DNA from 2 places in the Bradyrhizobium sp. UFLA05-125 genome. Region 2 is predicted to be linked to the other one. Evidence: predicted binding sites of a transcription regulator. Region 2 holds the regulator's gene; the other holds the start of a gene.
What was found. The regulator HrcA, encoded in region 2, represses chaperone genes, less so after heat shock. The targets are predictions, from matches to a motif close to GTTAGCACTCNCNNNNNGNGAGTGCTAAC.
Positions count from the first base shown of each region.

Region 1: a site for HrcA is predicted at 5,695-5,723, ahead of SO156_RS27385 (co-chaperone GroES). Genes of this name have one in related genera too.

Region 1 is NZ_JBANBJ010000037.1:55,768-70,841, forward strand. It holds gene SO156_RS27365 (L-lactate permease) at 1-1,417, shown strand, start outside; gene SO156_RS27370 (META domain-containing protein) at 1,546-1,944, shown strand; gene SO156_RS27375 (hypothetical protein) at 2,048-3,259, opposite strand; gene groL (chaperonin GroEL) at 3,502-5,133, opposite strand; gene SO156_RS27385 (co-chaperone GroES) at 5,297-5,593, opposite strand; gene SO156_RS27390 (hypothetical protein) at 5,934-6,455, shown strand; gene SO156_RS27395 (protein phosphatase CheZ) at 6,618-7,391, opposite strand; gene SO156_RS27400 (L,D-transpeptidase) at 7,703-8,503, shown strand; gene SO156_RS27405 (DUF2076 domain-containing protein) at 8,575-9,396, opposite strand; gene SO156_RS27410 (ChbG/HpnK family deacetylase) at 9,517-10,365, opposite strand; gene SO156_RS27415 (glycosyltransferase family 2 protein) at 10,362-11,408, opposite strand; gene hisG (ATP phosphoribosyltransferase) at 11,519-12,496, opposite strand; gene SO156_RS27425 (ATP phosphoribosyltransferase regulatory subunit) at 12,500-13,648, opposite strand; gene SO156_RS27430 (16S rRNA (uracil(1498)-N(3))-methyltransferase) at 13,772-14,527, opposite strand; gene SO156_RS27435 (hypothetical protein) at 14,738-15,074, shown strand, end outside.
Region 2 is NZ_JBANBJ010000010.1:58,407-73,480, forward strand. It holds gene SO156_RS12735 (tetratricopeptide repeat protein) at 1-222, shown strand, start outside; gene SO156_RS12740 (CpaE/TadZ family protein) at 351-1,640, opposite strand; gene SO156_RS12745 (CpaD family pilus assembly protein) at 1,643-2,377, opposite strand; gene SO156_RS12750 (type II and III secretion system protein family protein) at 2,413-3,924, opposite strand; gene cpaB (Flp pilus assembly protein CpaB) at 3,939-4,748, opposite strand; gene gshB (glutathione synthase) at 5,088-6,032, opposite strand; gene SO156_RS12765 (YraN family protein) at 6,043-6,450, opposite strand; gene rsmI (16S rRNA (cytidine(1402)-2'-O)-methyltransferase) at 6,437-7,420, opposite strand; gene SO156_RS12775 (penicillin-binding protein activator) at 7,664-8,893, shown strand; gene hemW (radical SAM family heme chaperone HemW) at 9,046-10,203, opposite strand; gene rdgB (RdgB/HAM1 family non-canonical purine NTP pyrophosphatase) at 10,190-10,825, opposite strand; gene rph (ribonuclease PH) at 10,836-11,549, opposite strand; gene hrcA (heat-inducible transcriptional repressor HrcA) at 11,731-12,819, shown strand; gene grpE (nucleotide exchange factor GrpE) at 12,919-13,533, shown strand; gene pncA (bifunctional nicotinamidase/pyrazinamidase) at 13,608-14,330, opposite strand; gene SO156_RS12810 (hypothetical protein) at 14,419-15,074, opposite strand, start outside.

The DNA of each region.
Region 1 (15,074 bases), on a different contig from region 2:
CAACGTCATCTTTCTCTACCAGGTGACGGTCACAACCGGGCGCTTCGAGCTGTTGAAGCGTGCGGTCGGTGGCGTTACCGAGGACCGGCGCCTGCAACTGCTGCTGGTGGCGTTCTCGTTCGGCGCCTTCTTCGAAGGCGCTTCGGGCTTCGGCACGCCCGTCGCGATCACCGGCGCCGTGCTGATCGGTCTCGGCTTTTCGCCGCTCGCCGCTTCCGGCCTGTCGCTGATCGCCAACACCGCGCCCGTCGCCTATGGCGCGCTCGGTACGCCGATCCAGGGCCTTGCCTCCGTCACCGGGCTCGATCCCTACATCTTGGGCGCGATGGTCGGACGGCAATTGCCATTCTTCTCGCTGATCGTGCCGTTTTGGGTGGTGTGGGCGTTCGCGGGCTGGCGCGCCATGAAGGATGTCTGGCCGGCGATCCTGGTCACCGGCGTGTGCTTCGCAATCCCGCAATTCGTGATCTCCAACTACATCAATCCCTGGATCGTCGACATCGGGGCGTCGCTGATCTCGATGGGCGCGCTGATTCTGTTCCTGAAGGTGTGGCAGCCGAAGCAGCTCTGGCTGTCGCCGGCGCTGCGCGGCCGCGATGAATCGGTGTCGGAAATGGGCAAGACCGCACCGCTCGACAAGACGCCGCTCACGCAGGCCGAACTGTGGAGCGCGCTGTTGCCGTGGATCATCGTCTGCATCGTGATGCTGATCTGGGGCAGCGGATGGTTCAAGTCCTGGGCGGACTCGTTGTTCGTCTGGAAGTTTCCCGTTCCTGAACTCGACAAGATGATCAACAAGATGCCGCCGGTTGCGGCGGGCCCCACGCCGGAAGGTGCGGTGTTCAACTTCACCTATCTGTCCTTCACCGGCACGGGCATGCTGATCGCGGCGATCATCTCGGGCTTCCTGATGGGCGTCGGGCCGGGGCGGCTGCTGGTCGAGTATGGCCGCACCATCCGCCTCTGCGCGATCTCGCTGATCACGATCTCGGCGATGCTCGCGATCGGTACGCTGACCCGCCTCTCCGGCGTCGACGCCACGCTCGGTCTCGCCTTTGCGGCGACCGGCGTGCTCTATCCCTTCTTCGGCACGCTGCTCGGCTGGTTGGGCGTGGCGCTGACGGGATCGGATACCGCATCGAACATCCTGTTCGGCAACCTCCAGAAGATCACGTCGCAACAGATCGGCCTGTCGCCGATCCTGATGGCGGCGGCAAACTCCTCCGGCGGCGTGATGGGCAAGATGATCGACGCGCAGTCGATCGTGGTCGCCTCGACCGCCACGCGGTGGTACGGCCACGAGGGCACGATCCTGCGCTTCGTGTTCTGGCACTCGATCGTGCTGGCCTGCCTGGTCGGCGTGCTGGTGACGCTCCAGGCCTATGTCTGGCCGTTCACGGAGCTGGTGCTGAAGTAGCGCCATGCATTCTCAACGAAATCCCCGCGGGAAGGGTCCTGCGGGGATTTTGCGTGCGCGGCGAAGCTTCTCAACGTCGTCCCCGTCTTATAGAAGGTGCGGCGGTTCAAGGATGGTCGAGAGGTCTCATGGTTTCGGTCAAGCAGATGGTGTGCGCGGCTGCCGCGGTGGTGCTGATGGCGGGCGCGGCCCATGCCGAGGACGGCTTTCCCTTCGGGACCGAGATGACGCTTGAGGCTCTGCCGCAGCCCGGCTCGAAGCGCATTCCCAACATCGAGATCGGCGACAATGGCGAGGTGGTGCTGGAGCTCTGGTGCAAGGGCGGCAAGGGCCAGTTCTCGGTCGCCGGCAACACCGTGATCTTCGTCCCGGGCCAGATCCAGGACCGTTCCTGTCCGCCGGCCAAGGCGCAGGCCGATGACGACCTCGTCGCAGCGCTCGCAAGCGTCGAGACCTGGAAGCGCCAGGGCGAATTTCTCACGCTGATCGGCCCGAAGCCGCTGCGCTTCCGGATGAACGGGAATTGACGGTTACGTCATTCCGGGGCGCGCGAAGCGCGAACCCGGAATCTGGAGATTGTTGCACGAGATTCCGGGTTCGACGCTCGCGCGTCGCCCCGGAATGACTTCGTCATTTCCACACCGACTTGTCGGCGTCCCAGCGCTGGCCCTTCAGCTCCTTCGCCAGCGCCTCGATCGCGCCGTTGTCGTCGGTCTGATCGCCCTCTTCATCGGCGCTCGATTCATCCGACAGATTGAGCTTGGCGCCGGTGCTCTCGTCGGCCGTGCTGATTGCGGGACTGCCGACCCAGAGCAGGAGGCGGTCGCTGTTGCCCGGCTTGTCGGCCGAGACGAGGCCCGCGACCTCGATCGTGTCGGTGAGCTCGAGCGCCGGGAAATCCTGGTTCGGCCGCTTCAAGACGACCTTGAGCTTGCCGGTGACGGGGTTGAAGCTTTGCGAGACGGTTTTTGCCGCCAGCGTCCGCGCCAGCACGTTCGCGACGGTGCCGGCGAGCCGGTCCCGGCTGATCTTGTCGCCGTCGCGCCAGTCGGCCGCAGAGAAGCGGATGGTGCGGTCCATCTCCATCATGCCGGCGGTCCAGCCGGCCGCGGTGACGCCCGGCATCGCCTTGAACTTGGCGAGCAGCGCAGCTGCCCGCTCCGGGTCGACCGACATGTTGATGGTCTGCTCGCCGGCGCGCAGCGCGTCGCAGCCGACCGACAGGCTTGCCAGCGTCACCTCGACGCCCTGGCCTTTCAGGCTCTTCAGGAAATCGGTCGCGGCCTCCAACTTGACCTTGACCGCGATCGCCTCCGGCGAGACCTCGGTGAAGTCCTTCGGCTGCGGCGTGATGCCATCATCCGAGGTCTGGTTGTCCAGAAACTCCTTCTCGCTGAGGTCGGAATTGTCGGGCGAGGCGACCTCGGTCACGTTGCCGCCGATCGAAATCTGGCCGCGGAACTCGACGGTATCGCTGGTCTGCTTGCGCGTCAGCTTGACGGTCACCGGTGCCTTGTCGCCGAGGCTCTGCGTCGTGCCCGACAGGAGCTGGCCGGCGACGGTGAGGTTGACGACGAAGCGGTCCTTGCGGTCGGAATTTTTCGCGGCGGGATAGCAGACGTCGAGCACGGCCGAGGTGACCGTCTTGCCCTGGCGGGTCTCCTTCAGGATGACGTCGGCATTGCCGTCCATCAGCCCGTCGATCGAGGTGAAGTAGCGTGTCTCGGTTCCGCCGGGCGCGGCCGCCTTGGGCGACAATTTCATCTGGGCGGAGGCGACGTCGGGCGCAACCGCAACCAAAACCGCCAAAAAGCCTATCGAGCAGAACGAAAGCGCGCGCATCGACGAAATCCTCAGAGATGGAGCATGATCCGGAAAAGTGTGAAGCGGTTCTCCGAAAAGTCATGCTCGAACAATAGCCCAAAGCGCGATGACGATTCATCCCGATCCGATCGCGCTTTGGAATCGGCGCCACCGTAGTGGGTTTTGGCCGGCGGTTGAATCGGAAAGCGCCGGTAATGGTCGGCAAAAAAGAAGGCCGCCCGGAGGCGGCCTTCGCGTGATTTTTGGTTGGTTGCGACGGCTCAGAAGCCCATGCCGCCGCCGCCGGCCGGCATCGCCGGAGCTGCTTCCTTCTTCGGCAGCTCAGCGACCATGGCCTCAGTGGTCACCAGCAGGCCGGCCACGGAAGAGGCGTCCTGGAGCGCCGTGCGCACCACCTTGGCGGGGTCGATGATGCCCTTCTCGACGAGGTCGACATACTGCTCGGTCTGGGCGTCGAAGCCGAAGGTCTCGGACTTGTTCTCCAGGATCTTGCCGACGACGACCGAGCCTTCGAGGCCGGCGTTCTCGGAGATCTGGCGGACAGGGGCTTCCAGCGCCTTCAGCACGATGTTGATGCCCGCCTGCACGTCGGCATTGGCGTTGGTGAGACGGCCCACCGCCTTCTTGGCGCGGAGCAGCGCGACGCCGCCGCCGGGGACGATGCCTTCCTGCACGGCTGCGCGGGTGGCGTTGAGCGCGTCCTCGACGCGGTCCTTCTTCTCCTTGACCTCGATCTCGGTCGCGCCGCCGACGCGGATCACCGCGACGCCGCCGGCGAGCTTGGCCAGACGCTCCTGGAGTTTCTCACGGTCGTAGTCCGAGGTGGTCTCCTCGATCTGGGCCTTGATCTGGCCGACGCGGGCCTCGATGTCCGGCTTCTTGCCGGCACCGTTGACGATCGTGGTGTTCTCCTTGTCGATCACGACCTTCTTGGCGCGACCGAGCATCTTCACCGTGACGTTCTCGAGCTTGATGCCGAGCTCTTCGGAGATCAGCTGGCCGCCGGTGAGGATCGCGATGTCCTCGAGCATGGCCTTGCGGCGGTCGCCGAAGCCCGGCGCCTTGACGGCCGCGACCTTGAGGCCGCCGCGCAGACGGTTGACGACCAGGGTGGCGAGCGCCTCGCCCTCGACGTCCTCGGCGATGATGACGAGCGGCTTGCCGGACTGCACCACGGCTTCCAGCACCGGCAGCATGGCCTGCAGGCCCGACAGCTTCTTCTCGTGCAGGAGGATGTAGGCGTCCTCGAGCTCGGCGGTCATCTTCTCGGCGTTGGTGACGAAGTACGGCGAGAGATAGCCGCGGTCGAACTTCATGCCCTCGACGATGTCGACTTCGGTGTCCAGCGACTTGTTCTCCTCGACGGTGATGACACCCTCGTTGCCGACCTTCTGCATCGCCTGCGCGATCATCTTGCCGATGGCGGAGTCGCCGTTGGCCGAGATGGTGCCGACCTGGGCGACCTCGGAGGAGGCGGCGACGGGCTTGGCGCGCTTCTCGATGTCCTTGATCACAGCCGCAACCGCGGTGTCGATGCCGCGCTTGAGGTCCATCGGGTTCATGCCGGCGGCAACGGCCTTGGCGCCTTCGCGCACGATGGCCTGGGCCAGCACGGTCGCGGTGGTGGTTCCGTCGCCGGCGAGGTCGTTGGTCTTGGAGGCGACCTCACGGACCATCTGGGCGCCCATGTTCTCGAACTTGTCCTCGAGCTCGATCTCCTTGGCGACGGTGACGCCGTCCTTGGTGATACGGGGCGCGCCGAAGCTCTTCTCGATGACGACGTTGCGGCCCTTCGGACCGAGCGTCACCTTGACGGCGTTGGCGAGAATGTCGACGCCGCGCAGCATGCGTTCGCGCGCGTCTCCGGAAAACTTGACGTCTTTGGCAGCCATTTCTTGCTCCTGAAAACTGAACTGGATGGGCGCCGCACTTTTCCGTCGTCATTGCCGGGTGGAGGCCCGGCAATCCATCCTCTTAACGAGAAATGATGGATGCCCGGGTCGGGCCCGGGCATGGCAATGGCGCGTGCGGCGGGGTTTGAAGGGACGTTGTGGCTTAGGCCAGGACGCCCATGATGTCCGACTCCTTCATGATCAGGAGATCTTCATTGTCGATCTTGACCTCGGTGCCCGACCACTTGCCGAACAGCACGCGGTCGCCGACCTTGAGGTCGATCGGGATCAGCTTACCCGCCTCGTCCCGGCCGCCGGGGCCGACGGCGACGATTTCGCCCTGGGACGGCTTCTCCTTGGCGGTGTCGGGAATGATGATGCCACCCTTGGACTTTTCCTCGGCATCGATACGTTTGACCACGACACGGTCATGCAGCGGACGAAATTTGGACTTAGCCATGACGTTTCCCTTTGGAGGCTCGCTTCGGAAGCGGCGGAAGTAGTGAGGGGCCTGCGCCCCCGTCCGACCTCCGGATCGAATGCCAGGATCGAACGGCGCGCTTTAGCAATCGGGCTTCCCGAGTGCTAATAGTGCGTCCGGAAATATGGCTTGGCCGCGATCCTGTCAAGCAAAGGTGGTTAAGCCAATGGTGAGACGGATATAGGATGTTGACGATCGAAACGAATTGGGGACGCTGTCGTATTCTACGACGTCATTGCCCCGACAGCGGTTTTGCGCTTGGCTGCAGGAGGGGGCTGCCAGGCTCGTGTTTGGGGGGCGCTTTGCTCGGGGGAATGCCATGATCAGTTCAGCTCACGCGCGGACGGTTGCGAAGCTGGGCGCCGCCGCAGCCTTGGCGCTGCTGCTGGGTGCATGTGGCGGTGGCATGAGCCTGCCGTCGTTCTCGTCGTCCTCGCCGCCGCCGGAGGCCGAGCCCGGCACCGGGCCGGAAATGCCGGCCTCGATCCGCGCCGACGAGATCGTCGGCCGCTGGGGCCTTGCCTCGTTCCAGAACCCGGCCGACCGCGCCCGCACCGAGGCTGCGGCCCGTGCGCAGTGCAAGAATCCCTACGTGATCGGCGCCGGTTCGAGCGGCGGTGTGATCATGCACCTGGCCGACCAGGCGACGCCGCAAGAGCTGCGGCTGAAGGGGTCACCGAGCGGCAAGAACTATATCGGACCGCCCGGCCCGACCCCCGGCGAGCAGGACCGCGAGATCGTCTCCTTCGATGGCCGCGTCATGGTCACCCGCTTCATCGACAAGGACGCCGCCACCCGCTACGGCAACATGGTTTACGTCCGCTGCGCGCCGCGGGCGTGATCTTCTCTCCGTCATTCCGGGGCGATGCGAAGCATCGAACCCGGAATCTCGAGCTTCCGGGTTCACGCTGCGCGTGCCCCGGAATGACAGCGTGAGATAGACCCCAAAACAAAAAACACCGGCCCAAGGCCGGCGTTTTGTTTCCGTACGTGTCCCGGTTGCTCAGTCGAACAGGGCGTCGATGTCGTCCTGCGAGGCGTGACCGACGTCGCCGGCGAGCTTCGGGCCGTTGAGCAGCTTGGCGTCTTCGTCGCGAGTGTCGACGATCGGCGGCGCGTGGGCCTTGATCGCGTCGACGCCGCCCCAGATATCCATCATCGCATTGATGTGCTGCTCGATGAACTTCATCGTGCCCATCACCTTGTTGATGCGCTGCCCGGTCAAATCCTGGAAGTTGCAGGCCTCGAAGATCGAGATGACGCGTTCCTGGATGTCGTCGGCGAGCCGCTTCTGCTGGTCCACCGAATCCACCTTGGAGAGTGCGCTGGCGGCCTGGTCGATCGACTCGGCCGCTTCGAGGATCTGCTGGGTCGCCTGCTCGGTGCCGCCGACGACAGCGCCGAGCTCGCCATTGACCTTGGCCATCTCTTCGCCGTTGAAGCTCTTGCCGTGCAGCACCGCGATCTCGCGCTTGGTGCGGCTGATGGCATCGTGGATGAGGTCGAGTTCAACCTTCAGCTTCTCGCATTGTTCGATCTGGGCGCGGTAGGTCTCCAGCATCGCGCGCGCGTCGGCGACTTCCTGCGCCATGACGGTTTCGCTCGGCGGGAGCGGGGCGTGCCCCGCGTGGCTGTTACGCGCCATTTGCGCGCGGATCGCGCGCAGCTCGGCCATGATCTCGCTGTGCATCGGAGCAGCCTCGTCAATCATCTCCGGACTGGGCATCTCGCCGACGATTGCTTCCTCGACGCGAAAACGTTTGCGGTGAACAGCCATATTGGAACTCCCCCCACCTCACTCACGCGGCCTTTGTAGACAGAAGGGATTTAACACGACGTTCACGGCGGGAACCGCTTTGCGATCGCTCGCAATTCGCGCACACACCAGCGATTAACCATGCATATCGGCCGTTCACCGAAAATAAACGCTAGCGGACAAAAGGCGCTGATGTTCGCGACGTGGTGAATCATAACGCCGTTTCCGTTTACCAAACCAAACGGCTTTTGATTTTAAGTGGCCGCATCGCGAAGGGCAGGTCTGCGCTCGCCGCGATGAACGCACCAGACGAAACAGTACAGAGTACGTCGATGTTCAAGAAAATGTCTGTCGCGCTGCTCGGCAGCGCATGCACCTTTGTCGCCGGGATCGATCGCGCCGCCGCATTCGACAACACCGTGCCATCCGATCCGCCCCCCGTGCTTTATCAGCCGCAGGTTCCGCCGCAGCCGGTGCGCGTCGCCTCCAATGCCAACATGGGCGGCGGCTTCATCGAATTCCTGTTCGGCGGCGAGGAGCGTGGCCAGCGCTATTATTCGCAGCAGCAGCCGACGTATCAGCAGCAGCCGGCCTATTACGGCCAGCGCGGCTTGCCGCCGATGGGCGAGCCGCAGATGCAGGGCGCAGTGCCGCAGGAGGAGGCAGCCGATCCGCGCTCGCGTCCGTTCGATCCGAAGTTCGAAAAACAGCTCGTCGCGTACGAGGGGAGGGAAGGCGCCGGCACCATCGTCGTCGATACGCCCAACAAGTTCCTCTATCTCGTCGAAGGCAATGGCAAGGCGCTGCGCTACGGCATCGGGGTCGGCCGTCCGGGCTTCACCTGGTCCGGCGTGAAGGCGATCACGGCCAAGCGCGAATGGCCGGATTGGACGCCGCCGGCGGAAATGATCGCGCGCCGTCCAGATCTGCCGCGGCACATGGAAGGCGGCCCTGAAAACCCGCTCGGCGCGCGCGCGATGTATCTGGGCTCTTCGCTCTATCGCATCCACGGCTCCAACGAGCCCTGGACCATCGGCACAAACGTCTCCTCCGGCTGCATCCGTATGCGGAACGAGGACGTCATCGACCTCTACGGCCGCGTCAATGTCGGCACCAGGGTCGTGGTGATGTGAACGCGGCGAAAGCGGCGAAACGAGAACGGCCGCCGGAAGGGCGGCCGTTTTGCATTTAAGGGTGATGCTGCTTACGCGTAATCGCTGCCGCCGTCGTCGCCGCCGCCGAAATCGCTGTCGTCGGCCATGTCGACGTTGTCGGCATCGTCATAGTCCTGCTGATCGTCGTTCCCATCGTTCGACGCCTGGTCGAGGAAGCCCTGGTGGGAATCATCGCGGCCGCGGTTGGAGCCGATGTCGTTGACGCCGGCATCGCGCGCGAGCGAGCCGCCAGACTGGTCGTTGCTGCCACCCCACGGGCTGCCGCCACCCCCGCGCTCCTCAATGATCGTGGTGTCGCCAAAAGCCTGATGCGAGCCGCCCATCCCGCCCATCATGTTGCGGATGCCGGAGAGCAGCATCGATCCACCGACGACGCCAGCCGCGGCGGCTGCCGCGGTGCCAAGGAAAGAGCCGCCGCCACCGCCGATGGGCGGGGCGCCATAACCCTGCTGCTGTGCGTAAGGCGGCGGCTGGCCATAGCCGGGCGGTTGCGCCTGCTGCATCGCCTGGCCGGAGTTCCAGACCGGCCGCTGCTCGCGCGGCGGCACGTTCGGGACCGAGCCGCGCGATTGGCCGCCGCCGAAAAGGGTATCGCGCATGGAATCCAGGAAGCCGCCAGATTGCGCCTGCTCCGGTGCGTGGGCTGCCTCCAGTTCCTGGATGCGGGCATTGGCGCGCTTCAGCGCCTCGTCCTGCAGCAGCACGGTCTGCACCAGCGCGTACATGGCGTTGGGCGCCTTGTTCAGGCCGTCATTTATGGCGGCGATCGCGTTCGGATCGCGCGATGCAGTTTCAAGCTTCGAAAGCCGGTCGAAAAGCTCGTCGACGAGCTGGCGTTCTTGCGGCGTCATGATCGATCTCCCTTGCGCAAACCAAGCGCGCCCAAGATGTAGGGTTCCAACGTGGCGCCAACAGTGGGGCGCGGATTAAATTTCGGTATGCGACAAGCTGCCGGTCCCGTGTCGGCGGTTTCATGCCAATGTCACGTTGTTCGCGGCCAGGAGCTGCGGAAACGCCTCGCTTGCGAGATATCTGTGCTCGCGCTCGCGGACATCAGTCATTGGATCGAGGCTCCGCAACGTCTCGTCGACGAAGCCGGGATGACACATCACGAGACTGTCGTCCGGCAGGCCCTCGATGAACTGCCGCATCAAGCTGCCGAAATCGGCGTCATCCCGCGTGAAGTCATAGGCGCCGGCGAAGGCAGGATTGAAGGCGAGACCGGCGTGCCGCGCGCGGCGGCGGAATTGAGCGCTCAGGATATCCAGCACCAGCGCTTTCGGTGAGGCGAGCCGCCGCATCAGCGGCAGCTCGCGGCCGCCCTGGCGCACCCAGGCTTTTGGCGCGGCCTCGCGGACAGCGGCGACGAAGGCGTCGCGCACCTGCGGATAGAGCTGCACATGCTGATGGCCGTCGACGAAGTCAGGCGCGTGTCCGAACGCCTGCGCGTAGGCTGCAAGCTGCGCCTTCACCTCGGCGTAAATGATCTCACGGTCGAGCCGCCGCATCAGTCCCGCACGCAGCAGCTTTGGAAAGGCCAAGAACATGTCGCCTTCGAGCGGGCGGAAATGCATGGTCAGCGGGCGAAACGGCGCCGACAGCGTGACATGCAATCCGATCGCGCAGCGCGGGCTCTTCGTGCGGGACGCTTCCAGCGCGTCGACCTCGGCGCGGCCGATCGCCGGCCCCAGCATCATCACCGATGTCGCATTGAGACGGCCGCGTTCGATGAGGTCGCGGATGGCGCGGTTGACGCCCGCACTGATTCCGTAATCGTCGGCGCAGAGCCAGATACGCCGCGGCTTCGCCGCTTGGTTCATTCCGCCGCCGTCCGGCTCGAGGCGTCGTCGGCCTTGCCGGTCTCGACACGCTTCTCGCTGTGCTCGGCGACGAAGTAGATCGGCCGCGCCTTCAGCTCGGAGAGGATTTTGCCGATATATTCGCCGACGATGCCGATCATGATGAGCTGCACGCCGCCGATCGTCATCAGGCCGACGACGAGCGAGGGATAGCCGGGCACCTGCTTGCCCGTGGTCCAGACCTCCCAGAGGATGGAGAGGCCGAACAGGAAGGCGCCGCCGGCGAGCACCACGCCGAGCAGGCTGGCAAAGCGCAACGGGGCCACCGAGAACGAGGTCAGGCCCTCGATCGAGAGGCCGAGCAGCCGCGCCGCATTGAAGGTGGTCACGCCATGGGCGCGCGCCGCGGGCTCGTAGTCGACGCGGATCTGGCGGAAGCCGATCCAGCTCGCCAGCCCCTTGAAGAAGCGGTTGCGCTCGGGCAATTGCCGCAGCGCTGCGACCGCGCGCGGCGAGAGCAGGCGGAAGTCGCCCGCGTCTTCGGGAATCTTCTGCCGCGCACCCCAATTGATCAGTGCGTAGAAGCCGTGCACGGCGAGCCGCCGCAGGAACGGCTCGTTATCGCGATGCGCCTTGGCGGTATAGACGACGTCGTAGCCGTCATCGATCCAGTGTCCGACGAGTTGTTCCACCAGCGCCGGCGGATGCTGGCCGTCGCCGTCCATGAACATCACGGCACCGCGTCTTGCGTGGTCGAGGCCGGCCATCAGCGCCGCCTCCTTGCCGAAATTGCGCGACAGCGAAACCACCTGCACGTCGATCGCATCGGCCGGCAGCGCGCGGGCGATCGCAAGCGTCGAATCCGCGCTGCCGTCGTCGACATAGACGACCTCGCAGGCAAGGCGATAGCGGTTCCGAAGCGTCCTGGCGAGATCGCAGAGCCGCTGGTGCAGCGAGGCAAGCCCCGCCGCCTCGTTGTAGATCGGCACGACAATCGACAGCCCTTTGGCCGCAGCGCTCGTGGCGTTGGTGGTCAGGGCGGAAACGTCAGAGCCCAGCGTCATCGATCAAGGTTCCAGAAGCACTCAAAACTCGTTCGAACAGCATATGGTAGCTGTCGTTTGCTGTCGCTACGCTGAATGCACCATGCGGATGCCCCAGAGATTTCTGCGCCTCACTGCCGCAGGAACGCCTCGAGCTTGGCGAACAGCGGGTTCTCGCGGTCGAAGACGTAGTCGAGCGAGACCACCGAGACGGTCTCGGCGCCATGATCGCGCAGGAAGCTCGCCAGCGCATAGAGTTTTCCGGGCGGGCAGTGCAACGTCAACATGCCTGACGAGGTCGGCCCGCCGAACGGCGTCTCCACGCCGAAATTCCGGTGCGCCTCGCTCAGCAATGCCGCATCGCACTGCCGGAAGCGGGTGCGCACCTCGCGGTATTGATTTGCCCGCGCCCGGGCCGCGATGTGATCGAGGATGATGCGAGCCGTCTCCCGCGCCGCGGGCGACCAGTCGGCGTCCCGGGAGGCGACCAGATTGGCCTGGCTGCGCAGCATGACACCGTCGTCGAGGATTTTCAGGCCGTTGGCGGCAAGCGTGGCGCCGGTCGTGGTGATGTCGACGATCAGCTCGGCGGTGCCGGCCGCGGGCGCGCCTTCGGTCGCGCCGGTGCTTTCGACGATCCGGTAGTCGACGATGCCGTGGCTCGAAAAGAAGGTCCGCGTGAGATTGATGAATTTGGTTGCGACACGCATCCGCCGGTGGTGCTGCTCGCGGAAGCCGGTGGTGACGTCGTCGAGATCGGCCATGGTGCGGACATCGATCCAGGCCTGCGGCACGGCGACCACGACGTCGGCATAGCCGAAGCCGAGCCGCTCGATCAGGGCGACGCGCCTGTCGGCATCCGCAATGTTCTCGCGCACCAGATCCTCGCCGGTGACGCCGAGATGCGCCATGCCGCGGGCGAGCTGCGAGGCGATCTCGCTGGCCGAGAGATAGGCGATCTCGACATTGTCGAGCCCTGCGATGGTGCCGCGATAATCGCGCGCGCCGCCGGCTTTCGACAGCGTCAGCCCTGCGCGCGCGAAAAAGGCTTCGGCGTTTTCCTGGAGGCGGCCTTTGGATGGAACGGCCAGAACGAACGGCGCGCTCATGACTTAAGCTCCCTTGCGGCCGATCGTGGCGAGTGCATCGACCCAGACCGAGAAGCCGACTGCGGGGATCGGCGTCTGCGATCCGAGCTGGGTCATCAGGCCGTCGTAGCGGCCGCCTGCGACCAGCGGCTCGACGCCGTTGCCCCTGTGATGCACCTCGAACTCGAAGCCGGTGTAGTAGTCGAGACCGCGCCCGAACGAGGTCGAGAAGCGCGTCTCCTTCACGTCGATCCCACGCGCGGCCATGAAGCCGACGCGGTTCTCGAACAGGTCGATCGACGCCGAAATATCCAGCCTGGTATCCGCCGCGAGCGCGCGCAGCTCGGCGACCGCCTGATCCGGATTGCCCGCGATCGACAGGAAGCGCTTGAGCACGGTCAGCGCCTCGCGCGGCAGGGCGCCGCTCTTCAGGGTGGATTGCTCGAGGAAGCGGTCGGCGATTTCGGCCGTGGTGCGGCCCCCGACATTGGTGGTGCCGGCGATCGACATCAGGTCGGTGACGAGCGCGAGCGCCGCCTTGCGGTCGGAGCCCGCGAGCGCCGCCAGCACGCCCTCATACTCGTTGCGGGCGGTGGCGGTTGCGATCGAGAGTCGTTCCAGATCCTGCTCGAGGCTGATCTTGCGGTTGAAATCCTTGATCAGCCGGCGCCGCCAGACCGGGAACAGGTCGAGCGCGTCGATCACGGCATTGAACAGTGCCACGTCGCCGGTGCGGATCTCGACATCACGGACGCCGAAGGCCGCGGTCGCCTCCAGCGCCAGCGCCAGCATCTCGGCGTCGGCCGCGGCGCGGTCCTGGCGGCCGAAGGATTCGATGCCGGCCTGCAGGAACTCACCCGGACGGCCACTCCGGTAACGGAACACCGGGCCGAGATAGCTGAAGCCCGCGGGCTCGCCGGCGCGCCCCGAGGCGAGGTAGTCGCGGGCCACGGGAATCGTCAGGTCCGGGCGCAGGCAGAGCTCCTCGCCGGTCGGGTCGGTGGTCAGGTACAGGCTCTTGCGGATGTCTTCGCCGGAGAGGTCCAGGAACGGCTCGGCCGGCTGGAGGATCGCGGGCTCGGCGTGGACGTAACCGGCCTGCGCGAACGACAACAGCAGCGTATCCGCCCAGGCGGCGGAGCCGGCAGCATTTGAGGTGGCAGTCGCGGTCATGACAGGGTCCGTTTGCCCCGGCGGAACCGGGACGGGCAAAAGGTGGGGCGCGTGTTGGCGCAGCCCCTTAGCATGGCCCGATGACGGTTTCGACCTCCAATGGACCAATGGCTTAATGGTCGCCTAGCCCCGCGGGCCGCCCCAGTCGCCGAGCACGGACTGCACCAGCGCGAGGGCGGCCACGGCCGCCGTGTCGGCCCGCAGGATTCGTGGACCCAGAGCCAGACGCAGGATATGGGGCTGGCGCAGGAGCAGGGCGCGCTCCTCCTCGGCAAAGCCGCCCTCGGGTCCGATCAGCACGTCGATGCCCTGAGCCGCATCGCGCGCGGCTTGCAGGGCTTTGAGCGGGTTCTCCGCCTCCGCGGCCTTGTCGCAAAACACCAGGAGCCGCTGTGCCGCGCGCTGGCTGAGGAAGCGCTCGAGCGGAACCGGATCGGCCACGGTCGCAAGGCTCAGGATGCCGCATTGCTCGGCCGCCTCGATGACATTGGCGCGCATGCGCTCGCCATTGACGCGCGAGGCCTGGGTAAAGCGGGTCAGCACCGGCTGGAGGGTCGAGGCGCCCATCTCCACCGCCTTCTGGACGACGTAGTCCAGCCGCGCATGCTTGAGCGGTGCGAAGACGTAGGCGAGGTCGGGCAGTTGGTCCTGTGTGCGGGTCTGCTTGAGGATCACGAGGGCATCGGGGCGCTTGCGGCCCTCGATCGCGGCCTGCCATTCGCCGTCGCGGCCGTTGAACGCCAGGATGGGATCGCCAGCGCCAAGCCGCAGCACGTTGCCGAGGTAATTGCTCTGGTCGCGGTCGAGCGCGACCTTGGCGTCCTGGATGAGGTCGGCCTCGACGAACAAACGGGGGGCGCGGAAGTCGTGGGAAGGCATGCGTTCAGGGTCCGGTTTGCGGCCGTTCTTAACCGAAAGCAGCGATTTGGGGGTAAATATTGCCCCTCGCGAGCGTCCCGGCGCCGCGCTCTTGCCCTATTCGACGGGTTGTTAAGGGCCGGCAGGAATCGTAAAAGCGCGAAAATGCCTGTTGCGCTTCAATTGGGAAGGCGCCGACCCCCTGTGGATCCTGCCGGAGATACAGCCTTGATGATCCGTCGTTTGATGGTTCCGATCACTGCCGCCATGGTGGCGATGGGCGCAGCCAGCGTCCAGGCGCAGAGCGCATTCCCCGCGCCGCTGCCCGGCCAGGCTGCAGCGCCCGCGAACGATCCCGCTTTTCCGCCGGTCAACGGCCGCGCGCCGGTCGCCAGCATCGGGGCGCCGCCGCAGGCCTCGTTCCCGACCAGCGGTGCCCCGCCAGTCGGCGGCGGCAGCTTCAGCGCCGCGCCCCCGAGCGGACCCAGTGCCAGCGCCGAGCAGTGCATGAAGGGTTTTATGGGGTTGCGTGATGAGACGGAGAAGCGCGGCAAGCTGATCAAGGCCG
Region 2 (15,074 bases):
AACAATCTGCCGAAGGCGGAGGAGACGCTGCGTCGTGCCCACGAGCGCGCCCCGCAGGATGCGCGCGTGCGGGCCAATCTCGCGCTCGTGGTTGGACTGCAGGGCCGCCAGGCCGAGGCCGAGGGCATCGTGAAGGCCGATCTGCCGCCGGACCAGGCCCAGGCCAAGGTCACGGCGCTGCGGCAGCTCCTCGCCAGGAAGCAGCAGCGGGCGGAGAAGTAGCGCCGCCCGCAGCGCGTCTGAACTTATCGTTTGAGCATGATCTCTGCGCAAACGCGTTTCGCGTTTGTCGCGAGGGAAAACCGCTTCGCACTTTGCGCTAACGCGGCCCTTCGGGTCCGGATCAGGCTCTACGACGCCTTGCGATGTGGCGCTGACTCGCGCTTCGGCTTGCCCTTCAGCTTCTTGAGCAGCGGCGCCAGCAATGACTGTCTCGGCTTCTTGACCTCGCCGCGGCCGGCAAGCCGGTTGGCGAGGTTCTGGAACGTCTCGGCGGTGCGGTGGCTCTTGGAGACCTCGGCGATCATCTGGCCGTTATTGGCGGCCGTCGAAAACAGCTTCGAATCGAAGGGAATGACCGCGACCGGCTGGCTTTCCATGGTCTTGGCAAAGGCCTTGACCTCGATCTCCGCGCGCTTGTGCATGCCGACCTGGTTGAGGCAGTAGAGCGGCGGGCGATCGTTGGGCCGCGCGGCCTTCAGCACGCTCAGCATGTTCTTGGTGTTGCGCAGATTGGCGAGATCCGGCTCGGCCACGATCACGATGTCGTCGGCGTTGATCAGCGCGCGGCGCGTCCAGCCCGACCATTGATGGGGCACGTCGAGCACGATGCAGGGCGTGGTCATGCGCAGCGTATCGAACACGGCGTCGAAGGCCTCGGCGCCGAAATCATAGACGCGATCGAGGGTGGCGGGTGCTGCCAGCAGGCTGAGACGCTCGGTACATTTGGCGAGCAGGCGCTCCATCAGCGCGGTGTCGGGGCGCTCCTGCGTCAGCACCGCGTTGGCGATGCCCTGCACCGGATCCTGGTTGTAGTCGAGGCTCGCGGTCCCGAAGGCGAGATCGAGATCGATCACGACCGAATCGAGCGCCAGATCGCGCGCGATGGTCCAGGCGACGTTGTGCGCGATCGTGGATGCACCGACGCCGCCCTTGGCGCCGACCACCGCGATGACGCGGCCCGTGATGATGGCTTCCGAGGCCGAGAACAGGCTGCAGATCGATCGCACCACGTCGATGGTCTCGACCGGTCCGATCACGTAGTCGTTGACGCCGCGGCGCACCAGTTCGCGATAGGGCGCCTCGTCGCTGGGATTGCCGATCACGACCACGCGTGTGCCGGGATCGCAGACGCCGGCGAGATCGTCGAGCCCTTCCAGGATGTCGCGCGTGCCGTCGGATTCGATCACGATCACGTTCGGCGTCGGCATCGAGCCATAAGCCTCGACCGCCGCCGCAAGGCCGCCCTCCTTGACGGTGAGATGGGCTTTCGCAAGCCGGCGGTCCTGGCCGGCCGCGGTGATCGCGTCGTAGGTCTGCTCGGTCTCGCAAAACGCCTGCACCGAAACTCGCGGGACCGGCGCAATGTGTTGGTCGGGGTGCTGCAGGTCGTCGGCGTCGTCTTCGTATTGGCCGCTCATTGTCATTTGCCCGTGTCGCTGAGTTTGGCCTTGTCGGCGTCGGGATAGGTCGTCGAGGTCGGCATGCCCTTGCGGTACCGGTCGAACGCGATCGCGCGCCGCGATGTATAGGCAGGCGTTTCGGCACGCGGCTGCTCGAGATCGGCAGGGTTATCGATCATCGCGGCGAGATTGCGCTGCGTCGCGCAGCCGAGATTGAAGTACGGCTTGTTCTCGTTGTAGCCAGGGTCGAAGATCGACGGCCCGATATCTTCCGGCCACAGTCCGCAGGGACCTGCGACTGCGGCGATCTTCGAGTAGCTCAGGCGAATGGTCGGCAGCAGGCCGGGATCGTCGGGGCGATAGGGGCGCTGCACGATGCCGCGCGCAGGCACGCCGCCGGCCGCCAGCACCGAACGGATTTCGTGGTAGGTCGCAGCCGCAGCGCGGGCGTTCTTGGTGTCGACGGGCACGTCGACCACGACGGCGCCGGTGCCTTCACGCGCCCAGTCCCGCGCGATGCCCATGACGTCGGCGCGCTGCGCCTCCGACAGGCCGCCGCGGGCCTGGCCGACGAAGATCACGATCGAACGCTTGCCTTCCTGCACCGCGATCGGATGGCGCTGGCGATAGTCGGTCGGCACGGTCTGGGTGACGATCTCCTCGGTCGTGTTGCACGCACCGAGCATCACGGAGAGCCCCATCAGCATGACCGCGAGGCACAGCTTCTTGCGGCTATCGACCGGTAGTCTCGTCATCGCTTCATCCCCCTCGTGTTGAAGCCTCGTTCGTCTCAGTCGATGATGAAGCCGAAATCGCCCTGGTAACCAGTGACGGGATCGATGTGGCGCGCGATGCCGTAGAGACGGTTCATGCGGCCGAGCAACGCCGAATGCGCATCCGATGGCGGCGCAAACCCGTCATCGGGCCGCGACAATTCCTTTTGTGCGACTGCGCGCACGACATAGGGCGTCACGATCACCATCAGCTCGGTTTCGTTGTTCACGTAGTCCTGGCTGCGGAACAGCTGGCCGAGGATCGGAATCTGGTCGACCCCGGGCAGGCCGTTGATCGCCTGCTTGGTCTGTTGCTGGATCAGGCCCGCCATCGCCATCGAGCCGCCTGACGGGATCTCGAGCGTCGTCTCGGCGCGGCGGGTCTGGATCGAGGGAATCGTGACGGAGCTGGTAGAGCTCGAGGAGATGGACTGCGAGACGGTGATTGCGTTGGTATTCGACAGCTCCGAGACCTCGGTCATCACACGCAGGCTGATGCGGCCCTCGCTCAGCACCACCGGCGTGAAGTTCAGGGAGATGCCGAACTTCTTGTAGGAGATCTGCGTGGTGCAGACATGCGTGACGGGATCGCAGGCATAGCCTCCCGGAATCGGGAATTCGCCGCCTGCAATGAAGGTCGCGGACTCGCCGGAGATTGCGGTCAGATTCGGCTCGGCGAGCGTCTTGATGACGCCGGCGCTTTCCATGGCGCGCATGGTCGCGGTGACCGTGGGCAGGCCCTTGGCGGCGGCCGCTGCGCTCAGCGCGTTGCCGCTGACCAGCGGCCCGCCACTCGCGGTGAACGGGTTGGAATTGTTGAAGTTCACGATCGCGGTGCCGGCGTTCAGGCTGGCACTGAGGTCGACGCCCATCTGCTTGACGATGTCGCGGCGCATTTCGGCGACCACGACCTTCAGCATCACCTGATCGCGGCCGCGCACGACGATGTTGTTGACGACCTTGTCGGCGTTTCCGACCAGTTTCGCGGCGACGTCGCCGGCCTGCTGAGCCTCGACTGGGCTGGACACCGAGCCGGTCAGCATGACGCCGTCACCGACGCCCTCGATCTGGACGCCCGGCATCGACTGCCGGAGCGCGGCGCGCACGCCGTTGAGGTCGCGCTTCACCGCGATATCGTAGGAGGCGACCTGCTGGCCGTCGGCCGAAAAGAACACGACGTTGGTCTGCCCGACCGCGCCGCCGATGATGTAGGCGCGCTGTGCGGAGCGGATTACGGCGTTGGCGATCTTGGGATCGGCGACCAGCACGTCCTTCACCTCGCGCGGCAGGTCGATCACCACCGACTTGCCGACGCCGAGTGCAAGGAAGCGGGTCCTGGCCGGGGCGATCGTTGCGACCGGCGACACGCCGAGATCAGGCGCCTGCACCGGGGTCTGGTCGCCGACCGGTGCGTCCGCCGCGATCGCCGGTGCTGCGGCGAGGCCGAGCATCAGCATGGCCCCCGTGCAGAACGCGCGCGCGCCATTCCCCCGAATGCGCAGGCGGGTCCGATCATCCCCATTCTTCATCTTGGGTATCCCCATCACTTCTGTGACGTTTGTTGCCGCGTCGAAACGCCGTAGCGGATCACGCTGACGCCGTCGGGACGCTTGTTCGCCGGGCCCTCGGACGAGCCGTCCGGTGCGTTGGCATCGACGATGCTCCGCAGCGCGAGCTGCAGCGTGCCGCCTTGTCGCGCGGCTGCGAGCGCAGCAGCCTGGTCGGGCCTGAGCTCGAGCGTGACGGTCTTGCCGACCACGGAAGTCTGGCCGTCTTTTTCCTTCGGTGCCTGGTCGATCGCGAGCACACGGATATTGGCCAGGATGACCTCGGAAACGATGACGTCATTCGCCCCGGTCGAGGCGTCGGCATTCTTCAGGCGGTGTGTCAGGAGCACGTCGACGCGATCGTTCGGCAGGATGAAGCCGCCGGCGCCGGTCTCCGCGGAAATTTCGGTCGAGATCGCCCGCATGCCTGAAGGCAGGATCGCGGCCATGAAGCCCGAGCCGTCGGCCTTCACCAGCTTCTGTTCGCGGATCGGCTCGCCCTGCATCAGCGGCGTGCGCGCGATCGAGCCGGCAATCTGGGTCACGGCGTCGGGTCGGCCTTCGCGGCGGATAAAGCTGCCGCTCGCGGCAGACGCTGGCCAGGTCTGCCATTGCAGGTCTTCCTGCTTGACGGTCTGGCCAAGGCCGATGTCGGATTTTGCGACGAGAACCTCGACAGTGGGCAGCGGCGCAGCCACGGGTGCTGCCGCGGGTGCCGGCCTGTTGTCATAGCTGCTCGCCAGATATGCGGCGACGCCGCCGGCGCCGAGCGCAATGACTAGAACCACGATGCGTGCGGTATTCATACGCCTTTACTCTTACGCGGGGCACTCGAACCGCACGTGGCGGGTTCCCCGTCGTCGATGAGTAGGCAGTAAAGGTATAAGGGGTGTTGCGAGGCCGAATGTGATCGCCGGTCACGCCGCGGGTTTTGGCTGCATGGTGAACGCCGCGTTATTCGGAAAGCGATAACTCCGTAGATTCACGCAAGAGATCAGGCGTTTTGTGTCTGTGCGTGACGCGACATGGTGAACGCGTGGTTAGCCCGCGACGCGAAAGCCCAAACGCGCGAGAGGGAGGCGTCTTCCCTCGATGTCGTCCTGGCGAAAGCCAGGACGACATCGGAGAATTTCGGCCCGTGCGGATTATTTGCTCCGCTTCGTCTCGATCACATCCCAGATCTTCGCCGCGATGTCCGGCCCGCCGAGCCGCGCGATCGCACGGATGCCCGTCGGCGAGGTCACGTTGATCTCGGTGAGCCGGTCGTTGATGACGTCGAGGCCGACGAACAGGAGGCCGCGCTCGCGCAGTGCCGGCCCGACCGTTTCACAGATCTCGCGTTCGCGCGGGGTGAGGTCGGTGGCTTGCGCCGCGCCGCCGCGCACCATGTTGGAGCGGAGATCGTCGGGCGCCGGGACGCGGTTGACGGCGCCGGCGAACTCGCCATTGACCAGGATGATGCGCTTGTCGCCGTGCTTGACCTCGGGGATGAACTGCTGGATCACCCAGGGCTCTTTGAAGGTCACCGAGAACATGTCGTAGAGCGAGCCGAAATTCATGTCCTGCGGCATCACGCGGAACACCGCGGCACCGCCATGGCCGTGCAGGGGCTTCATGACGACGGCGCCGTGCTGCTCGCGGAAGGCGTTGATCTCGTCGAGGTCGCGCGAGATCAGCGTCGGCGGCATCAGCTGCGGAAAGTTCATCACGAACAGCTTTTCCGGCGCGTTGCGCACGCTCACGGGATCGTTGACGACCAGCGTCTTCGGATGGATGCACTCCAGGAAATGGGTCGAGGTGATGTAGGCGAGATCGAACGGCGGATCCTGCCGCAGCAGCACCACGTCAAAGCCGTTCAATGCCTCGCGCCTGGGCTCGCCGAGGGTGAAGTGATTGCCGGGCTCGTCACGCACGGTCAGGAGCTGCACCGGTGCGACCAGCTCGTTGCCGACCTGCGACAGCTTGTCGGGCGTATAGTAGGACAGCCCGTGGCCGCGCTTCTGCGCCTCCAGAAGCAGCGCAAAGGTGGAATCGCCGCGGATGTTGATGCTGGCGATGGGGTCCATCTGGACGGCGACGTTCAGTTTCATGGGCTGCCTTTCAGGTCGAGGCGTCGAATGCCGCCAACACATGGCGTGGAAGGGACTTCGGCGCAATCAGCATGGCGTCGAATCGCAATTCAAATTCGGCATGCTCGGGATGCGCCGCAAGCCACCCCTGCGCGGCGTCGATGATGCGCTGCTGCTGGCGCGGCGTCACGGCAAAGGCGGCCTCATCGAGGCTGGCGCGCGCCTTGACCTCGACGAAGGCGATCAGATTGCGCCGGCGCGCGACGATGTCGATCTCGCCATGCGGCGTGCGGAAGCGTCTCGCCAGAATGCGATAGCCCTTGGCGATCAGGAAGGCCGCGGCGCGGCTTTCTGCCGAAATGCCGGTCTGGAACGCAGCGACGCGTTCCGGCGAGGGGAGTTTGGGCTCGGCGGGCAGGGCGCCGTCAGTCTTCCCCATCGTCGCCCCGCAAGTTCTTGGCAGGCAAGTTCTTGGCAGGCAAGTTCTTGGCAAGTTCGAGTGCGCGGGCATAGACCTCGCGGCGCGGCCGGCCCGAGAGTTCGACCGCATGCGCGACCGCGTCCTTGACGCTGCTGTTCGCGAGCTGTTCGCGCAGGAGATCGTCGAGCGCATCCGGCGTCATCTCCCGCGCATCGGCTGCCGGCGGGCCGATGACCAGCACGAACTCGCCGCGGGTCTCCAGCGTATCGGCACGGCCGGCGAGCTCGCTGAGGGGGCTGCGCGAGATCTCCTCGTGCAGCTTCGTCAGCTCGCGGCAGATCGCGGCTTCGCGATCTGCCATGACCTCGGCGAGATCGGCCAGCGTCTCCTGCACGCGATTGCCGGAGTCGAACAGCACCAGGGTCGCATCGATCCGGGCGAGCTCGCCGAGGCGCTTGCGGCGGGCGGTCGATTTTGCGGGCAGAAAACCTTCGAAGAAGAATCGATCGGTCGGCAGCGCCGCGACAGACAGCGCCGCCAGCACCGAGGATGGACCGGGCAGCGCGTACACCGCGTGGCCCGCGGCAGAAACCTCGCGCACCAGCTTGAAGCCGGGATCGGAGATCAGCGGCGTGCCGGCGTCGGAGACCAGCGCGATGGAACCGCCCTGCGCCAGCGCCTCCAGGATCCTCGGCCGCGCAGCCTCTGCATTGTGCTCATGATAGGGTTTGAGCTGGGCGGTGATGCCGTAGCGCTCGGTCAACCGCCGGGTGATCCGGGTGTCCTCGCAGGCAACGATGTCGACGCCGGCCAGCGTCTCGAGCGCCCGCAAGGTGACGTCGCCGAGATTGCCGATGGGGGTGGCGACGAGGTAGAGGCCCGGCGCCGCCTTGCTGGCTGAAAAGTGATGGGGACCAATGGCAAAACCGCGTGCGGCGGGTTCCGCCGCACCTTCAGGCGTATTTATTGGGGCGGTCTTTGCGCGCATAATGGATACACTTAAAGGGAGAGACGTGCTTGCGCCATATTCGCGGCGATAAAGCCCGCGTTGGTGCAGCCTTTAAAACTCGGTGGGCAGCTCGCCATGGTGGAAGGGCGGTCGCGTTAAGCGGTCATTATCCTTTTGTTTTGGTTAACTATTTGCCGACAATATGCTGGAATCCGCGTCCTCCCTTGCGGAGGTGAAGTCCTGACCGGGCCTTAAGTGGTCTGGTCGTTACGAAGAGTTGCCATGCCGGGCCCGCGCTATCCCAAGTCTGTCACCTCCGGGCCCCGATCGTCGGGAGCGACCCGGCGGAGCGCGCTAGGGCTCCTGCTCGGCACGCCCTTGCTCTCGGCCTGCACCGGCGTGCAGCAGAGTCTCAGCCAGTTCTCCAATCCCTTCAGTTCCCCCTCTCAGCCGGGGCCCGCCGGGCCACAGCAGCAGGCCACCACCGCCGGCACCGGCGGGGTGAAGGTCAGCTTGATCCTGCCGCTCTCGGCCGCCGGCAATGCCGGGCTCGCCGCGCAGTCGATGCGCAACGCCGCCGAAATGGCGCTCGCCGAATTCCAGAACCCGAACGTCCAGCTTCTGATCAAGGACGACAACGGCACGCCGCAGGGCGCACAAGGCGGCGCGCAGCAGGCGGTCGACGAAGGCGCGGAGATCATTCTGGGGCCGCTGTTCGCCCAATCCGTGCCGGCCGTTGCGCAGGTCGCGCGTACGCGTGGCATCTCGGTGATGGCGTTCTCGACCGATGCCAGCATCGCCGGCCGCGGCGTCTTCCTGTTGAGCTTTCTGCCCGAATCGGACGTCAACCGCATCGTCGAATATTCCGCCAGCATCGGGAAGCGCTCCTTCGCGGCGCTGCTGCCGGAGAATGCCTATGGCAATGTGGTGGAGGCAGCCTTCAAGGCGGCGGTGCCGCGGCGGGGTGGACGCGTGGTTGCGTTCGAGAAATTCGGCGGCGATCGCGCCACGCCGGCGCGCAACGTCGCGCAGGCGCTCGGCAGCGCGGACGCGCTGTTCATTGCCGATGACGGCGATTCCGTCGTCGCGGTGGCCGATGCGCTGACCGCTGCGGGCGCCAACTTGCGCAACATCCAGTTGCTCGGCACCGGCCTGTGGGACAACCCGCGCGTCTATGCGAGCCAGGCGCTGCAGGGTGGTCTCTATGCCGCGCCGGACCCGGCAGGCTTTCGCGCCTTCGCCGGCCGCTACCGCACGAAATATGGCGCCGAACCGGTGCGCACGGCGACGCTCGCCTATGACGCAGTGGCGCTCGTCGCAGCGCTCGCGCGCACACAAGGCACCACGCGCTTCTCACAGGACGTGCTGACCAACCCGTCTGGCTTCGCCGGCATCGACGGCCTGTTCCGTTTCCGCGCCGACGGCACCAATGAGCGGGGACTTGCGGTGATGAAGGTGGCGACCGGCGGCGGCGTCGCGGTCGCGGGCTCGCCGAAGAGCTTTGGGGCTTAGCAGCAAGTGAGGCTGCCGTAGGGTGGGCAAAGGTGCTCTTCGCGCCGTGCCCACCATCTCTCCACGATTGCGTCAGAAGAGGTGGGCACGCTTCCGCCTTCGCTCTTCGAGCTACGGCGGACAAGTCGCTTTGCCCACCCTACGGCAGTTGGCTATGCCGCGAGATCCGCGACCACCGCATCCAGCACCGGAAATCCGCTGCTGGTGACGCGCAGGCGGCCCGTCGTGTCGACTGTGATCGCGCCTTCCTCGCGCAGGAGCGCGATGCGGCGGGGATCGAGCGGGCGGCCGGCGAGCGCGGCGTAGCGCTTGGGGTCGATGCCTTCGGCGAGGCGCAATCCCATCAGCAAGAATTCGTCGGCGCGCTCCTCGCTGTTGAGGAGTTCGTCGGTGACGACACCGTCGCCGTTGGTCTCGACCCGCATCAGCCAGGCCTCGGGACGCTTCTCGGTGGCGGTCGCGTGCCTGATGCCGTCGATGTCGAGCCGGCCATGCGCGCCGGGACCGATGCCGGCATATTCCTCGCCGCGCCAGTAGACCAGATTGTGCCGGCACTCGGCGCCGCGGCGTGCGTGATTGGAGATCTCGTAGGCGGGCAGGCCGAGCTTGTCGCAGGTCTCCTGCGTGACGTCATAGAGCGCGCGCGCGACCGCTTCGTCCGGCGTTTTCAGCTTGCCGGCCTGGTGCAGGCCGAAGAACGGCGTACCTTCCTCGATCGTGAGCTGGTAGAGCGACAGATGCTCGGCGGCTTCATCGATGGCGTGGCGGAGTTCATTCTCCCACATCGCCGGCGTCTGGTCCGGCCGGGCGTAGATCAGGTCGAACGAGTAGCGTTCGAACGAACGCCGCGCGATGGCAACCGCATCGAGCGCCTCGCGCGCGCTGTGCAGGCGCCCGAGCATCTTCAGCGAGACATTGTCGAGCGCCTGCACACCGAGCGAGACGCGGTTGACGCCGGCGGCGCGATAGCCGGCAAAGCGCGTGGCCTCGACGCTGGTCGGGTTGGCTTCCAGCGTGACCTCGACGTCATCGGCGACGCGCCAGTGCTTGCCGATCGCCTCTAACACGGCGCCGACGGTCGCAGGCTGCATCAGGGATGGCGTGCCGCCGCCGAGGAAGATCGAGGTGACCTCGCGGCCGGGCGCGCGCTTGGCCGTGGTCTCGATCTCGCGCGCGAAGGCGCGGGCAAAGCGCATCTCGTCGATCGCGGCGTGGCGGACATGGCTGTTGAAGTCGCAATAGGGACACTTCGACAGGCAGAACGGCCAGTGCACGTAGACGCCGAAGGCGCCCCTGTCAGCGCGGCTCAAGGCAGATCTCCGCAAGTTTCACGAAGGCGCGGGCACGGTGCGACAGGCCAAGGCCCAACGGCGGCAGGCCGTGCTTCTCGATGCTTTCCATCTCGCCAAAGGTGCGCGTGTGGCCGTCGGGCAGGAACATCGGGTCGTAACCGAAGCCGGCGGTGCCGCGCGGCGGCCAGACCAGCGTGCCGTCGACGCGCGCCTCGACCTCCTCGAGATGATCATCGGGCCAGGCAACGCAGAGTGCGGAGACGAAATGCGCTTTGCGCTGGTCCGGCGTGATGGCGCCGCGCTCCCTCAACAGGCGCTCGATCTGCGCCATCGCCGCGGCAAAATCCTTGTCGGGGCCCGCCCAGCGCGCACTGTAAATTCCCGGCGCGCCGTCGAGCGCGCCGACCACGATGCCGGAATCATCGGCGAACGCCGGAAGTCTCATGGCCTTCGCAGCGGCGATGGCCTTGATCGCGGCATTGCTGCGAAAGTCGTTGCCGGTTTCTTCAGGCTCGTCGAGGCCAAGCTCGCCGGCCGAGACTGCCTCGACGCCGTGCGGCGCCAGCAGCTCCCGCATCTCGGCAAGCTTGCCGGGATTATGGGTCGCGATGATGAGCTTGCCTGTGATTCGCCGGTGCATGGCCTATTGACTACGCCACCGCCATTTTCTGCAAGTCCACGAGACGCGCGACACCCTTGCGGGCCAGCGCCATCAGCGACAGGAATTCCTCCTGCGTGAACGGCTCGCGTTCCGCCGTTCCCTGGACCTCGATGATGCGGCCATCGCCCGTCATGACGAAATTGGCGTCGGTCTCGGCCTCGGAATCCTCGGCATAATCGAGGTCGAGCACCGCCGTGCCGTTATAGATGCCGCAGGAGATCGCGGCGACGTTGTCGCGCAGCACGTTCGCCTTGATCATGTTGCGCGTCTTCATCCAGTTGACACAGTCGGCCAGCGCGACCCAGGCCCCCGTGATCGAGGCCGTGCGCGTGCCACCGTCGGCCTGGAGCACGTCGCAATCGACCGTGATCTGGCGCTCGCCGAGCGCTTCGAGATCGACGATGGTGCGAAGCGAGCGGCCGATCAGACGCTGGATCTCCACGGTGCGGCCGCTCTGCTTGCCGGCGGAAGCCTCGCGACGGGTGCGTTCCGAGGTCGCGCGCGGCAGCATGCCGTATTCGGCGGTGACCCAGCCGCGGCCCTGGCCCTTGAGCCATGGCGGCAGGCGGTCTTCCAGCGTAGCGGTGACCAGCACATGGGTGTCGCCGAATTTTACGAGGCACGAGCCTTCCGCATATTTGACCACGCCGCGCTCCAGCGTCACGGGGCGCAATTCGTCGGGCGCACGGCGGCTTGGCCGCATGGGAAATCCTCCAAAACTCGCAGGGAAAAGGCTGTTCGCGGTGCTTGTAGGAGGGGGAAGGGGGCCCGGCAAGGGCTTTTCCCCCGTGGCGTCGGAACGTCGCCCCCATTTGGCCAAAGACGCGCTTGTCACCGGCCCTCCGGATGGACAAATTATGTGCATCTGAGAGGAGTTACCGTCTGTGGCCCATCACGATCCGATTCATCTGATCGCGCCGCGCGCGGGCCTCGCCCAGCTCAACGAGCGCTCTCGCGACATCTTTCGTCAAATCGTCGAGAGTTATCTGGCGACCGGCGAGCCGGTCGGCTCGCGCAATATCTCCCGCCTGATCGCGCTGCCGCTATCGCCGGCCTCGGTGCGCAACGTCATGGCCGATCTGGAACAGCTCGGCCTGATCTACGCCCCGCACACCTCCGCCGGCCGGCTGCCGACGGAACTCGGCCTGCGCTTCTTCGTCGACGCGCTGATGCAGGTCGGGGAACTCAACGAGGCCGAGCGACAATCGATCCAGAGCCAGCTTACCAATGTCGGCCACGCCCAATCGGTCGAGGCGGCGCTGGAGGAGGCGCTGACGCGGCTGTCTGGCCTCACCCGGGCCGCAGCCGTGGTGTTGACGCCGAAGTCCAATGCGCGACTGAAGCATATCGAATTCGTCCGCCTGGAACCCGAGCGGGCGCTGGTGATTCTGGTCGGCGAGGACGGCCAGGTCGAGAACCGCGTGCTGACGCTACCGCTTGGAGTTCCCTCCTCGGCGCTGACGGAGGCTTCCAACTTCCTCAATGCACGCATCCGCGGCCGGACCCTCGCCGAGGCGCGGCTCGAGCTGGAAACGGCGCTCGGGCAGGCCCGCGCCGAGCTCGACCAGCTCACCCAGAAGGTGATCGCGGCCGGCATCGCGAGCTGGTCGGGTGGCGAGAATGAGGACCGGCAGCTCATCGTGCGCGGTCACGCCAATCTGCTCGAAGACCTGCACGCGCTGGAGGATCTCGAACGGGTGCGGCTGCTGTTCGACGATCTCGAGACCAAGCGTGGCGTGATCGACCTCTTGGGGCGCGCCGAGACCGCCGAGGGCGTGCGCATCTTCATCGGCTCTGAGAACAAGCTGTTCTCGCTGTCGGGCTCCTCGACGATCATCTCGCCGTATCGGGATGCCGCCGGGCACATCGTCGGTGTTTTGGGCGTGATCGGGCCGACGCGGCTGAATTATGCCCGCGTGATCCCGACCGTGGACTATGCCGCCCGCATCGTCAGCCGCCTGTTGGGGGGCTGACGGCCGTTTTCGCCTGATCACGGGCGCTTGATTTTCGCGCTGCGAAGCACGATATCCCGGCGAGAAAAATCCCTTGAGACGAGTTCGAGAAGGCAGCCGATGACCGATCAAGACCGGCAACCCGAAGACACGACTGCGCCGACCGGCGAGCCCGTGGTGTCGAAGCCCTACATCATGCCCGACGATCCGGAGCCCGGTTCGGTCGAGATCTTGCAGAAGGAAGCGGCTGAGGCGCGCGACCGCATGCTGCGGACGCTGGCCGAGATGGAAAACCTGCGCAAGCGCACCACCAAGGAGGTCGCCGACGCCAGGCTCTACGGCATTACCGGCTTTGCGCGCGACGTGCTCGATATCGCCGACAACCTCCAGCGTGCGCTTGATGCGGTGCCGGCCGAGGCACGTGCCAATGCCGATCCCGGCCTGACCGCGCTGATCGAAGGCGTGGAACTCACCGAGCGCTCGCTGCTCAACGCGCTGGAAAAACACGGCGTGAAGAAGTTCGACCCCTCGGGCCAGAAGTTCGATCCGAATTTCCAGCAGGCGATGTTCGAGGTGCCCGATCCGTCGGTGCCGTCGGGCACCGTGGTTCAGGTGGTCCAGGCCGGTTACACCATCGGCGAGCGCGTGCTGCGCCCGGCTCTCGTCGGCGTTGCCAAGGGCGGTGCGAAAGCCGCTGCCGCGGCCAACAACAACGAGTCGAACGGCGCGGCGTAAGCCGTGTTCTGAAAGCTGTGTCGTCATTCCGGGTTCGGCTCTCCGAGCCGTCCCGGAATGACAGCTTGCTGGTGTTACGCTGTGGCTGCGATATCCGCAGACTGGATCCGCTTCACCCCGGCCTTGGCCATGTCGGCCCAGGCCTTGGCCAGCGAGCCCTGCGTGTCGATGCCGCGGCAGGCGTCTTCCACCACATAGACCTCGAAGCCGGCCTTGCGCGCGTCGAGCGCGGTCCAGGCGACGCAGAAATCGGTCGCTAGCCCTGCGACGAACACGCGCTTGATCTTGCGTGACTTCAGGTAGGCGGCGAGGCCAGTCGATGTCTTGCCGTCGGCCTCCAGGAAAGCCGAGTAACTGTCGACGTCCTTGTGAAAGCCCTTGCGGATGATGAGCTCGGCCTGCGGGATCGACAGGTCCTTCGACAGCGCGGCGCCGTCGGTGCCCTGCACGCAATGGTCGGGCCACAGCACCTGCTTGCCGTAGGGCAGGTCGATGGTCTCGAACGGCTTCTTGCCGGAGTGAACGGAGGCGAACGACACGTGCCCCGGCGTGTGCCAGTCCTGTGTCATCACGACATTGGCGAACGATTTTGCGATCTTGTTGATCACCGGCACCACCTGCTCGCCTTCCTTCACGGCGAGGCTGCCGCCGGGCAGGAAGCAGTTTTGCACGTCGATCACGAGCAGCGCGGAGGCATCGTCGGGCTTGATCGCCGTCGCTGCCCAGAGCTTGCTTGAAACGAGGCTCGCGAGAGCAACAGTGGAAACGCCCGCGAGTACTTTGCGCCGATCCAGCATCGTACGTCCTCCCTCCAGGATGAACCAAGGAGGAAAGCGTAGTTCCATTTGTGTACGAACAAAAGCCCGAAAATGCGGCCGGCTTTGGTCAGCCTTTGGGCTGGATGCCGTCGCGCACCGCGCGGAAGCGGGTGAACGCCTCCGACCACTGGTCACGCGGGGCGCTGGCGATGATGCGCAGCGACGTACCGCCGCCGAAGCGGATCCACTGCACCACCGTAACCTGGGTCTTGTCCTTGCCACTGACGCCGTCGAGCCGGGTTTCGATGGCCGGCTGGCCGTTGACGCGGATCGGCTCGGACATGGTGATTCTGGACTCGCGCATGCCGGGGATCTGCATCGCCGCCTCCTGCGCGAAGCGGGCGCGATCATCCGGCTGCTGCGGCGTTGCGCCGATCAGGCCAATGATCATGTACGGCTTGGGCTCGAAGCCCGTGGTCTCGTTGCCGTCGGCAAGCACAATGCTGGCGCCCGGCGACAGCATGCGGACGTTCTTGAAGTCGGCGAGATCGGTGATCCGGAACGGCATCTGCGCGAGCTGCTCGTCGACCGGCACCTCCTTGCGCGTGACCGCGGTGGCGAACATCTGGCGCACCGCGTCGTCCGAGTAGATCTTGGCGGCGTTCTCCGGGATCTGCACGGCGACGTAGCCGGAGAAGCCGGTGCCCGGCACGATCATCGAATAGCGCTTCACCGTTTCCGTGCCGGCCTTGCCGGTCTCGACGGTGTAATAGGCAAGGCCCG